2 regions of the Pseudoalteromonas sp. PAST1 genome follow, and region 1 is predicted to be linked to the other one. Evidence: predicted binding sites of a transcription regulator. Region 1 holds the regulator's gene; the other holds the start of a gene.
What was found. Region 1 encodes sigma-54, which starts transcription at its own class of promoters, with help from an activator protein. Its sites were predicted from a motif close to GTTGGCACGNNNNTNGNNT; they were not measured.
Positions count from the first base shown of each region.

Region 2: the regulator sigma-54 is predicted to act here: its motif matches at 1,576-1,594, upstream of flgJ (flagellar assembly peptidoglycan hydrolase FlgJ).

Region 1 covers NZ_JAKGBH010000022.1:13,987-18,684, forward strand. The annotation lists gene lptA (lipopolysaccharide transport periplasmic protein LptA) at 1-393, shown strand, start outside; gene lptB (LPS export ABC transporter ATP-binding protein) at 390-1,115, shown strand; gene L1272_RS12210 (RNA polymerase factor sigma-54) at 1,222-2,718, shown strand; gene hpf (ribosome hibernation promoting factor) at 2,745-3,032, shown strand; gene ptsN (PTS IIA-like nitrogen regulatory protein PtsN) at 3,036-3,488, shown strand; gene rapZ (RNase adapter RapZ) at 3,489-4,334, shown strand; gene L1272_RS12230 (HPr family phosphocarrier protein) at 4,348-4,620, shown strand.
Region 2 covers NZ_JAKGBH010000010.1:107,732-112,429, forward strand. The annotation lists gene flgK (flagellar hook-associated protein FlgK) at 1-556, opposite strand, end outside; gene flgJ (flagellar assembly peptidoglycan hydrolase FlgJ) at 570-1,538, opposite strand; gene L1272_RS07175 (flagellar basal body P-ring protein FlgI) at 1,732-2,826, opposite strand; gene flgH (flagellar basal body L-ring protein FlgH) at 2,839-3,522, opposite strand; gene flgG (flagellar basal-body rod protein FlgG) at 3,538-4,326, opposite strand; gene L1272_RS07190 (flagellar basal body rod protein FlgF) at 4,348-4,698, opposite strand, start outside.

The DNA.
Region 1 (4,698 bases):
GGCGTTGGCATATTCGAAGGTAACGTAGAGATCGTGCATGGTGATCGTCGCATTACAGCAGAGCGACTTGAGGCACATGGCGGTGACACCGAAGGTACAGTCGAATTAATTATCGCTACAGGCAAACCAGCTTACTTCGAAGAAAAGCAAGCTGATGGTACCGTGATGAGCGCCAGCGCCGAAGAAGTTCGTTATGATGTTGCGAAACGCTTCTTAACACTCAATGGCGAAGCTGAAGTCACTCAAGCGGGTCAAAAAGTAACGGCAAAAAGCATTACCTATGATATGGCTCAACAGCTGATCAGCGCAGAAAAAGACGAAAACTCAACAGATCGTGTACACACTATTTTAGTGCCTGTAGAAAATAAAAAAGACGATAAAGGCCAACCATGAGCACATTAAAAGCAGAGCTTTTAGCTAAAAGCTACAAAGGCCGCCAAGTGGTTAAAAATGTCGGTCTTGAAGTTGAAGCGGGCAGTATTGTTGGCTTGTTAGGGCCAAATGGTGCTGGTAAAACAACGACCTTCTATATGATTGTAGGCCTCGTACCAAGCGACAAAGGAAAAATAAGCATCGATGATAACGATATCACGCTTTTGCCAATGCACAGCCGTGCGCGCTTAGGTATTGGTTATCTACCACAAGAGTCGTCTATTTTTCGAAAATTAACAGTTTACCAAAACTTGATGGCCATATTAGAGACCCGCAAAGATCTTAACAAAACAACGCGCGAAGAGACGCTTAACAACTTATTAGATGAATTTAGCATTCAACATATTCGCGATAGCCAAGGTATGGCACTGTCAGGTGGTGAACGACGCCGCGTTGAAATTGCACGTGCATTAGCCGCTAATCCTAAATTTATCCTTTTAGATGAGCCTTTTGCTGGTGTTGATCCTATTTCAGTGTTAGATATAAAGAAAATTATTGAGCACCTAAAAAATCGTGGTATTGGTGTACTTATTACTGACCATAATGTTCGAGAAACCCTTGATGTTTGTGAAAAAGCCTACATTGTTTCTCATGGGGAGCTAATTGCATCAGGCACACCTGAGCACGTATTAGCTGACCAAACTGTACGTGATGTTTATCTAGGCGAGCAATTCAGGCTGTAACCATTACGCCACCGACTAGAGCATCTGCTAGACTTATACAATGACAATAAATCGATAACAGTGTCCTCACCGTTACCGATAACTTAAAAAGGATTGTTAGGGATACATGAGGCAATCATTACAGCTGCGCATGGGCCAGCAACTTACAATGACTCCACAACTGCAACAAGCCATTCGCTTGTTGCAGCTCAGTACATTGGATCTCCAGCAAGAAATTCAAGAAGCGCTTGATAGTAATCCTCTGCTTGAAGTGGAAGAAGCGGATTACAACGAAGAAAGCATCGGTAAGAATGAGCAAAAAGCGGAGTCTGACGATGTACAAGTCAGCGCGTCTGCCGACGAAGCACCTAGCGAATTCGAGCAAGAAAGCAGTGATGCTCTGAGTAAGGATACGGTTAGCGATGACTTAGCTATGGATGTTACGTGGGATGAGTACATGAGTGCCGCCCCATCAACATCGTCTGGGCCAATGCCTGAAGACGAGTCTATTTACCAAGGTGCTTCAACAGAAACACTGCAAGAATATTTAATGTGGCAACTACAGCTCACACCATTTAGTCCTACCGATGAAGCGATTGCCGTTGCCATCGTTGAAGCTATCGATGACTCAGGTATTTTAACGGTTAGCTGCGAAGATATTGTCGAAAGCTTTAATCAAAATAATGATGAAGAAGAAATCGAACTCGATGAAGTTGAAGCTGTCTTAAAAAGAATACAGTTATTCGATCCAGTTGGTATCGGCGCCCGAAGTTTACAAGAGTGCCTGTGTATACAACTTCGTCAATTCGATGCCAATACGCCATATTTAGCTGAAACTAAAATGGTTTTATCTGAGCATATCGAATTATTAGCAAGTCGCGACTATCGCACTTTAATGAAAAAGACTAAGCTTAAAGAAAACGAGCTTAAAGAAGTGATGACGCTCATTCACAGCTTAAATCCTAAGCCTGCGGATAGCATAGTACGCGAAGAATCTGAGTACGTCATACCCGATGTATCAGTGAAAAAAGTGAAAGGCCGCTGGGTAGTCGAGTTAAACCCAGATTGTATGCCAAAAATTAGAGTGAATAGCCAATATGCAGCGATGTCTCGCTCTGTTAAATCAAGTAGCGACAGCCAATTTATTCGTTCTCACTTACAAGAAGCAAAGTGGTTTATTAAGAGCTTAGAAAGCCGTAACGATACTTTACTAAAAGTGACCAACTGTATCGTGCAACAACAGCAAGCTTTCTTTGAACATGGCCCAGAAGCAATGAAGCCAATGGTGCTAAACGATGTCGCTGAAATGGTCGAAATGCATGAATCGACGATTTCTCGGGTTACAACACAAAAATATATGCATACCCCAAGGGGAATTTTTGAGTTGAAATATTTCTTCTCAAGCCATGTCAGCACCGAAAATGGTGGTGAGTGTTCTTCTACAGCAATTCGCGCTTTAATCAAGAAGTTAGTTGCTGCAGAAAACTCGGTTAAACCATTGAGTGATAGCAAAATTGCAGATATATTGGCTGAGCAAGGAATTAAAGTAGCTAGACGTACAATTGCAAAATATCGTGAGTCTCTAGCAATACCTCCGTCTAATCAGCGTAAAAGTCTGATTTAGACGTTTTACATAGAAGGAAAATGCTTATGCAACTAAATTTAACTGGTCGTCACGTAGAAGTCACTGATTCATTAAGAGACTATGTAAACACTAAGTTCGCAAAACTAGAAAGGCATTTTGATCATATTAATAATGTTCATGTCATTTTAGATGTAGAAAAATTAAGCCAAAAAGCAGAAGCAACTTTACATGTAAACGGAGGCGAGTTGTTCGCTTCTACAGAACATCAAGATATGTACGCAGCAATTGACTCATTGATCGATAAACTTGATCGCCAAGTCATTAAGCATAAAGAGAAATTAGCTCGACATTAAATTATGAAACTTAGTTCACTTACTAATCAGGACTGCAGCAAAGCTGCGGTCCTTTTTAATAGCAAAAAAAGAATTCTTGAGTATATTAGCGAGTTAGCTCACCAGCAGTTTCCTCATTTATCTCAACAAGATATCCTAGATGCTTTTCTGAACAGGGAAAAGTTAGGTAGTACAGGTATCGGCCGAGGAATAGCTATTCCCCACGGTCGAATGAGTGGTGCTGATGAACCTCATGCATTTATTATTGTCAGTGAATCTCCCATCAATTTTGATGCGATAGACAATCGTCCCGTTGATATTTTTGTGGCACTCATCGTACCAGAGGGCGATTGCCAGTTGCACTTGAAGACCTTGTCAACAATTGCTGATAGACTTAAAGATAAAGATTTTTGTAAACAGTTGCGAAGTGCTACAAGCGATCAGCAACTATTTCAAGTAATTGCATCAGAGGCATAAATGGAATTAATAATTATCAGCGGTCGCTCAGGCTCGGGGAAATCGGTCGCTTTACGAGTTCTTGAAGACTTAGGCTACTACTGTGTTGATAATATTCCTGTCAACCTACTGCCTTCGCTCGTGCGAAGTGTTTCTGATAATTATGACAAAATTGCCGTCAGTATCGACGTACGTAACTTACCGAAAGAGCAGCAAGAGTTTAATGATATTCTTGAGTACCTGCCAGGTTTTGCAAACCCAACACTATTCTACCTAGATAGTGATGATCAAACCCTAATTAAGCGTTTTTCTGAAACTCGCCGTTTGCATCCATTATCGATTGATTCTTTACCGCTTGATCTTGCCATTAAACAAGAAAAAATCCTGCTTGATGTGCTGATCACCCGCGCTGACTTTATGATTGATACCACTGATTTGAGTGTTCATCAGTTAGCAGAATCAATTCGTGAAAAGATTTTAGGTAAGAAAGATAAAAAACTGATTATTACGTTTATGTCGTTTGGTTTTAAGCATGGCATTCCAAAAGAAGCTGACTACGTTTTTGATGCACGCTTTTTACCGAACCCACACTGGGAACCTGATTTGAAGCCACTAACCGGTCTCGATCAGCCTGTCAGGGATTATTTAGCTAGCCACAGCATAGTGCAAAAGTTCACTTGGCAGATTCAAACCTTTGTACAGACTTGGTTGCCACATCTAGAGCGCAATAACCGCAGTTACCTAACCATTGCAATTGGTTGTACAGGAGGCCAACACCGTTCTGTTTACTTAGCGCAAACAATTGGTGAAAGCTTTTCTAAAACTCATGCTAATGTAAAAATTCGCCACCGCGAACAAGATATCTAACTAGGCACCAACAATGCACGCTGAAGATACCTTTTTAATTCAAAACAAACTTGGCTTACATGCTCGCGCTGCGACTGTTTTAGCGCAACTAGCACTGCAATTTGATGCCAAAATTACACTTTTTCAAGATGAGAAAGAAGCTGAAGGCGACAGCGTGTTAGCGTTAATGCTCCTTGAAAGTAGTCAAGGAAAAGAGGTTCGTGTTGTATGCGAAGGTCCTGACGCTGACGCTGCATTAACGGCAATCGGCGAATTAATTGCGCAACGCTTTCACGAGCAAGAATAGCATTTGCTAAGACTTCAAGGTTTACGGTAAACTTACTTCGGATATTTAAAATTCCCTTTAAATATCCTACTTTTATAT
Region 2 (4,698 bases), on a different contig from region 1:
ATGACTCACGTTCAGTGCCATGAACAGATGCAATCTTGGTATTTAGTTCGCTGATGCTTTGAATTAAGTTATTTGCTTCATCAGAGAAGATTTCTAGCTGCTCATTTACCACGGCTTTTTGGTCAACCACAATGCTCGACAATCTGTCCATTTGATCAATTAAGTTTTGTGCATCCGTCATGACCAGTGAACGAGCTACTGTTGACGACGGTTGATTTAAGCTTTCTTGTACGTTGTTAAAAAACGAGTTGATACTGGTTGATAAGCTGTTTGACTCTTCAGAAAACAAGCTATCGACACGGCTTGCTTCAGTTACAAACTGATCAAAGAATGCCTTATTAGAGGTATCTCTATTTAATTGCTTTTGTGCAAATTCATTCAGTAAGCGATACGTTTCACCACGACCCACTTGATTATCGATCATGGTTGTGAACTCAGTACGCTCACGCACATAGCCCTCGGTATTAACGTTGGCGATGTTTTTACTGGTGGTTTGTAAAAGCTCAGAGTTAGCTCTTACACCGGCATTTGCTATGTCATATAAGCTAAATGACATGAGGGTCTACTCCTTAACGTACCAATGAAGCAGCGACGCTTTGAAGCTCAACGCGCTTCAATACCTGCTTAATTTTATCGGCATAATTTGGATCAGTTGCATAGCCTGCTTTTTGTAACGAATCTAAAAAGGCTGCAGGCTCTGCGGTATTATTAAGTGCTTCTTGATAACGTGGATTTTCATTTAAGAAATCCACAAAATCATTAACACTGTCTTTAATCGATTGATAAGAGCGAAAACTTGCTTGCTTTTTAACTGGCACGCCTTGTTCAAATTCAAGCGTGACTTTGCTTGCTTTATCGCCTTGCCAGCTCCTATCCGATTTAATGTTGAATAAGTTGTTACTACTGGTGCCATCAGCTTTACTGATGATGTGTTTACCCCACCCAGTCTCAAGCGCCGCTTGAGCAACCATTACAGCAGGGTTTAAACCAATTTTTTCAGCCGCATTTTTTGCATGTTCCCAAACAGAGCTAATGAAAGACTCTGCATCTTCAAAGCGGTTTTCTGTTTGCTCGTTCGCAGCTGTATCTGCAACAGCTTTTGGCTCAGCTTTAATCTTGTGACTGTCGCTCGTTGCACCGGTTGCGCGCTTATCACTGTCGAACTCAGCCGTCGTTCTAAGCACAGAACCTGGAGTAAACTGTTTACCATCTGGCGAGAGTTGTTGAACAATTAAGTCAGCTAGACCCAGCGAGCCGTTTGATGAAAGCTCAACCGATAACTGTTGGTCATGCATCTCTTCAAAAAACTTAACGCCGCTTGAATTAAATGGGCTATCTTTATCTTCAAACGCTTCATTTGCTTTACGCATGCTTTTCAGCAGCATTTGAGTGAAGATAGATTCAAATTGTGCCGCCGCTTTTTTCAGCGCCTCTTTTGACGCATCGCTAGAGGCATCACTTTTTAGAGCACTTTGACGTAACGAGTCTAAGTTGCCTAAATCAAAAAAGTTTTGCTTGTCGAGATGATTAGTATCCATCAGCTTTTTGACACAATAGTTAATAATGAAAATTAAAATGCAAAAATTGCGCCAATAAAAAGCTTTATAAATGAGTAGCTAATAACTGATACAGGAATGGAGTAACTTCAGGGCCAAGATTTTGGCTGATGTTTATACACTGAAGGATTAAAGGTTATAGAAACAAAAAACGCGCTCGAAAGCGCGTTTTAATTTAAATGATAACCAGTTGCCCGTTTATCGCCCCCGCTTCTTTTAAAGCTTCAAGGATTGCCATTAAATCACCCGGTGCGGCCCCGACCTCATTGATTGCGCGTACGAGATCATCAAGATTAACACCTGGATTAAATACAAAAGCACGTGAATCATCTTCGTTCACATCAATAATACTTTGATTGGTAACGGTAGTTTCACCATCACTTAAAGCATTTGGCTGTGACACATTTTGCTGCTCAGCAATCGTAACCGTTAAACCACCATGAGTTATTGCCGCAGGCTGTAGCTTCACATTTTTGCCAATCACAATTGTACCTGTGCGCGAGTTAACAATAATTTTTGCTGCTGTGTCTGCAGGCTTAAACTCTAAGTTTTCAAGGGTAGATAAATACGCAACACGTTGAGATGCATCTCGCGGTGCTAACACTCGCACTGACGCTGCATCAATTGCCTGAGCACTGTCAGGCCCCACCAAATCATTAATCGTTTGCTCTAGGCGCTTTGCTGTTGTGAAATCTGGGCGATTTAAATTAAAGGTAATGTAGTCACCTTGCATAAACGGGCTCTTAATAGCACGCTCTACAATGGCACCGTTTGGAATACGACCCACTGTGGGTGTATTAATAATTACACGGCTACCATCAGCCCCTTCCGCACCTAAACCACCTACAACTAAGCTACCTTGTGCAATAGCATAGGTATTGCCATCAACCCCTTTTAAAAAGGTTTGTAATAAGGTACCACCACGTAAACTACCCGCACTACCAATAGACGAAACCGTAATATCAATGGTTTGACCAGGCTTTCTGAATGCCGGTAACTCTGCATGCACAGCCACAGCGGCAACATTTTTAATCTTAGGTTTTAAGCTATCTGGTAAGGTGATACCAAAACCATTTAACATGGCTTTAAAGCTTTGTTGAGTAAATCGGCTTTGTTCGCCTGTGCCAGGCAAACCAACAACCAATCCATAACCCACTAATTGGTTAGAGCGTACGCCCTCAACCATAGATACATCTTTGACTCGCTCAGCCTGTGCAGAAAACTGCAGGCTAATTAAGCAAAGAGCGATGATGTATTTAAACCCATTCATGACTTTATTCCTCTAAAATGGGAAAAGCGAACTACTAAAGAAACGAGACAGCCAACCTGCACTTTGCGTTTCTTGAATTTGCCCTTTACCTGAGTATTGAATTCGCGCATTAGCAATACGATTGGAAGTTACTGTGTTATCTGCTTGCACATCTTCAGGACGAACTAAACCTTCTAGGCGAATAAATTCTTCACCAGTATTCAAAGTGAGCCATTTTTCACCACGAATAACCAAGTTCCCATTCGGTAAAACACGCATCACATTGACAGAAATATCACCAAATAAGCTATTTGATTGGTTAGACTTTGAATCGCCTTTAAACGATGCCCCTGAGCCAATACCAAACTGAATGCTGTCGCCACCAATGTTAACCGGGTTTCCGCCAAGCCCAATAACAGGGTCTAAACTAGCATCTGTTTCTTTGTCGGTTTCAGTTTTTGCCGCTTTAGTGGCTTGGGTAGACTCTTGCAATTTAACAGTGATGATATCGCCGGCGCGTAATGCCTTTTTATCTGAGTACAAGTCATTTGCCGAATAACTATCAAACAACGAACCTGTTGGTACCACTTGTTCAGTACTTGGTTCCGGATACATAGGCGCATAGTAAGGGTCATCCTGAACCACATGATGATTTTGCGTTGTCATACAACCACCCAGCATCAATGCTGCTGATGTGACTAAGATAATATTACGCATGCTGCCTCCTACCCATTAAAGTTGCTGATTGATGTAACTAAGCATTTCATCAACCGCTGAAATCACTTTTGAATTCATTTCATAAATTCGTTGCGTTTCAATCAAGTTAACAAGCTCTTCCGTTACATTCACGTTAGAGGTTTCAAGGGAACCTTGAACCACAGTGCCTAAACCATCGATACCAGGATTACCTTGCACAGGTGCGCCACTCACAGCGGTTTCTGTGTATAAGTTTTGCCCCATAGGCTCAAGACCCGATGGATTAATAAAATCACTAATGGTGAGCTGACCGATGACCACGTTCTCTGCTTGACCTGAAATACGCACTGATACTTCACCGTCTTGTGAAACAGTAATTGATTGTGCATCGTCCGGTACGTTCATTTCTGGCTGTAATGGAAAACCCGCGCCGGAAGTTACAATGCGACCATCTTCGTCAGTCGTGAATTGACCATTACGTGAATAGGCAATATTGCCATCTGGTAATTGCACTTCAAAAAAACCTGGGCCTGAGATCATCCAGTCCAATGAATTTTCAGTGGTAAGCATATTACCTTGTGAAAAGTTCTTTTGGTTAGCAACCACTTTGGCACCGGCACCAAGCATTAAGCCTGACGGCATTTCAGTGTCTTGCGACGAGCGGCCACCTGGCTGGTTAATGTTTTGATATAGTAAATCTTCAAATACGGCGCGGCTTTTTTTGTAGCCTACCGTGCTGGCATTCGCGAGATTATTTGAGATCACCGAAATATCGGTTTGCTGGGCGTCAAGCCCGGTTTTACTGATCCATAATGCAGGATTCATAACTCTACCCTCTCAGTCATCTTAAACAATGCGTAACAGCTGATCTTGACGCTCATCGAGCTCTTCGGCTGTTTTCATCAATTTAACTTGTAATTCAAATTGGCGTTGATTGCTGATCATATCGACCATTTCATGCACTGGGTTTACGTTCGACATTTCAAGCGTTCCCGACAATACTTTTACGTTTGGTGAAATGTCACAAAAACCACAAAGGTCATTGACCAACATGTCTTCTTTTGGTCGAAATAAACCGTCATTGCCTTTTTCAAGCTGAGTGTTATCAGCCTCAATCACTTTTAAGCGATCAACCACTTCCAAAAAGTTAGCAGGAGCACCTTGCGGGCGAACCTGAATAGCGCCATCTTCACTAAA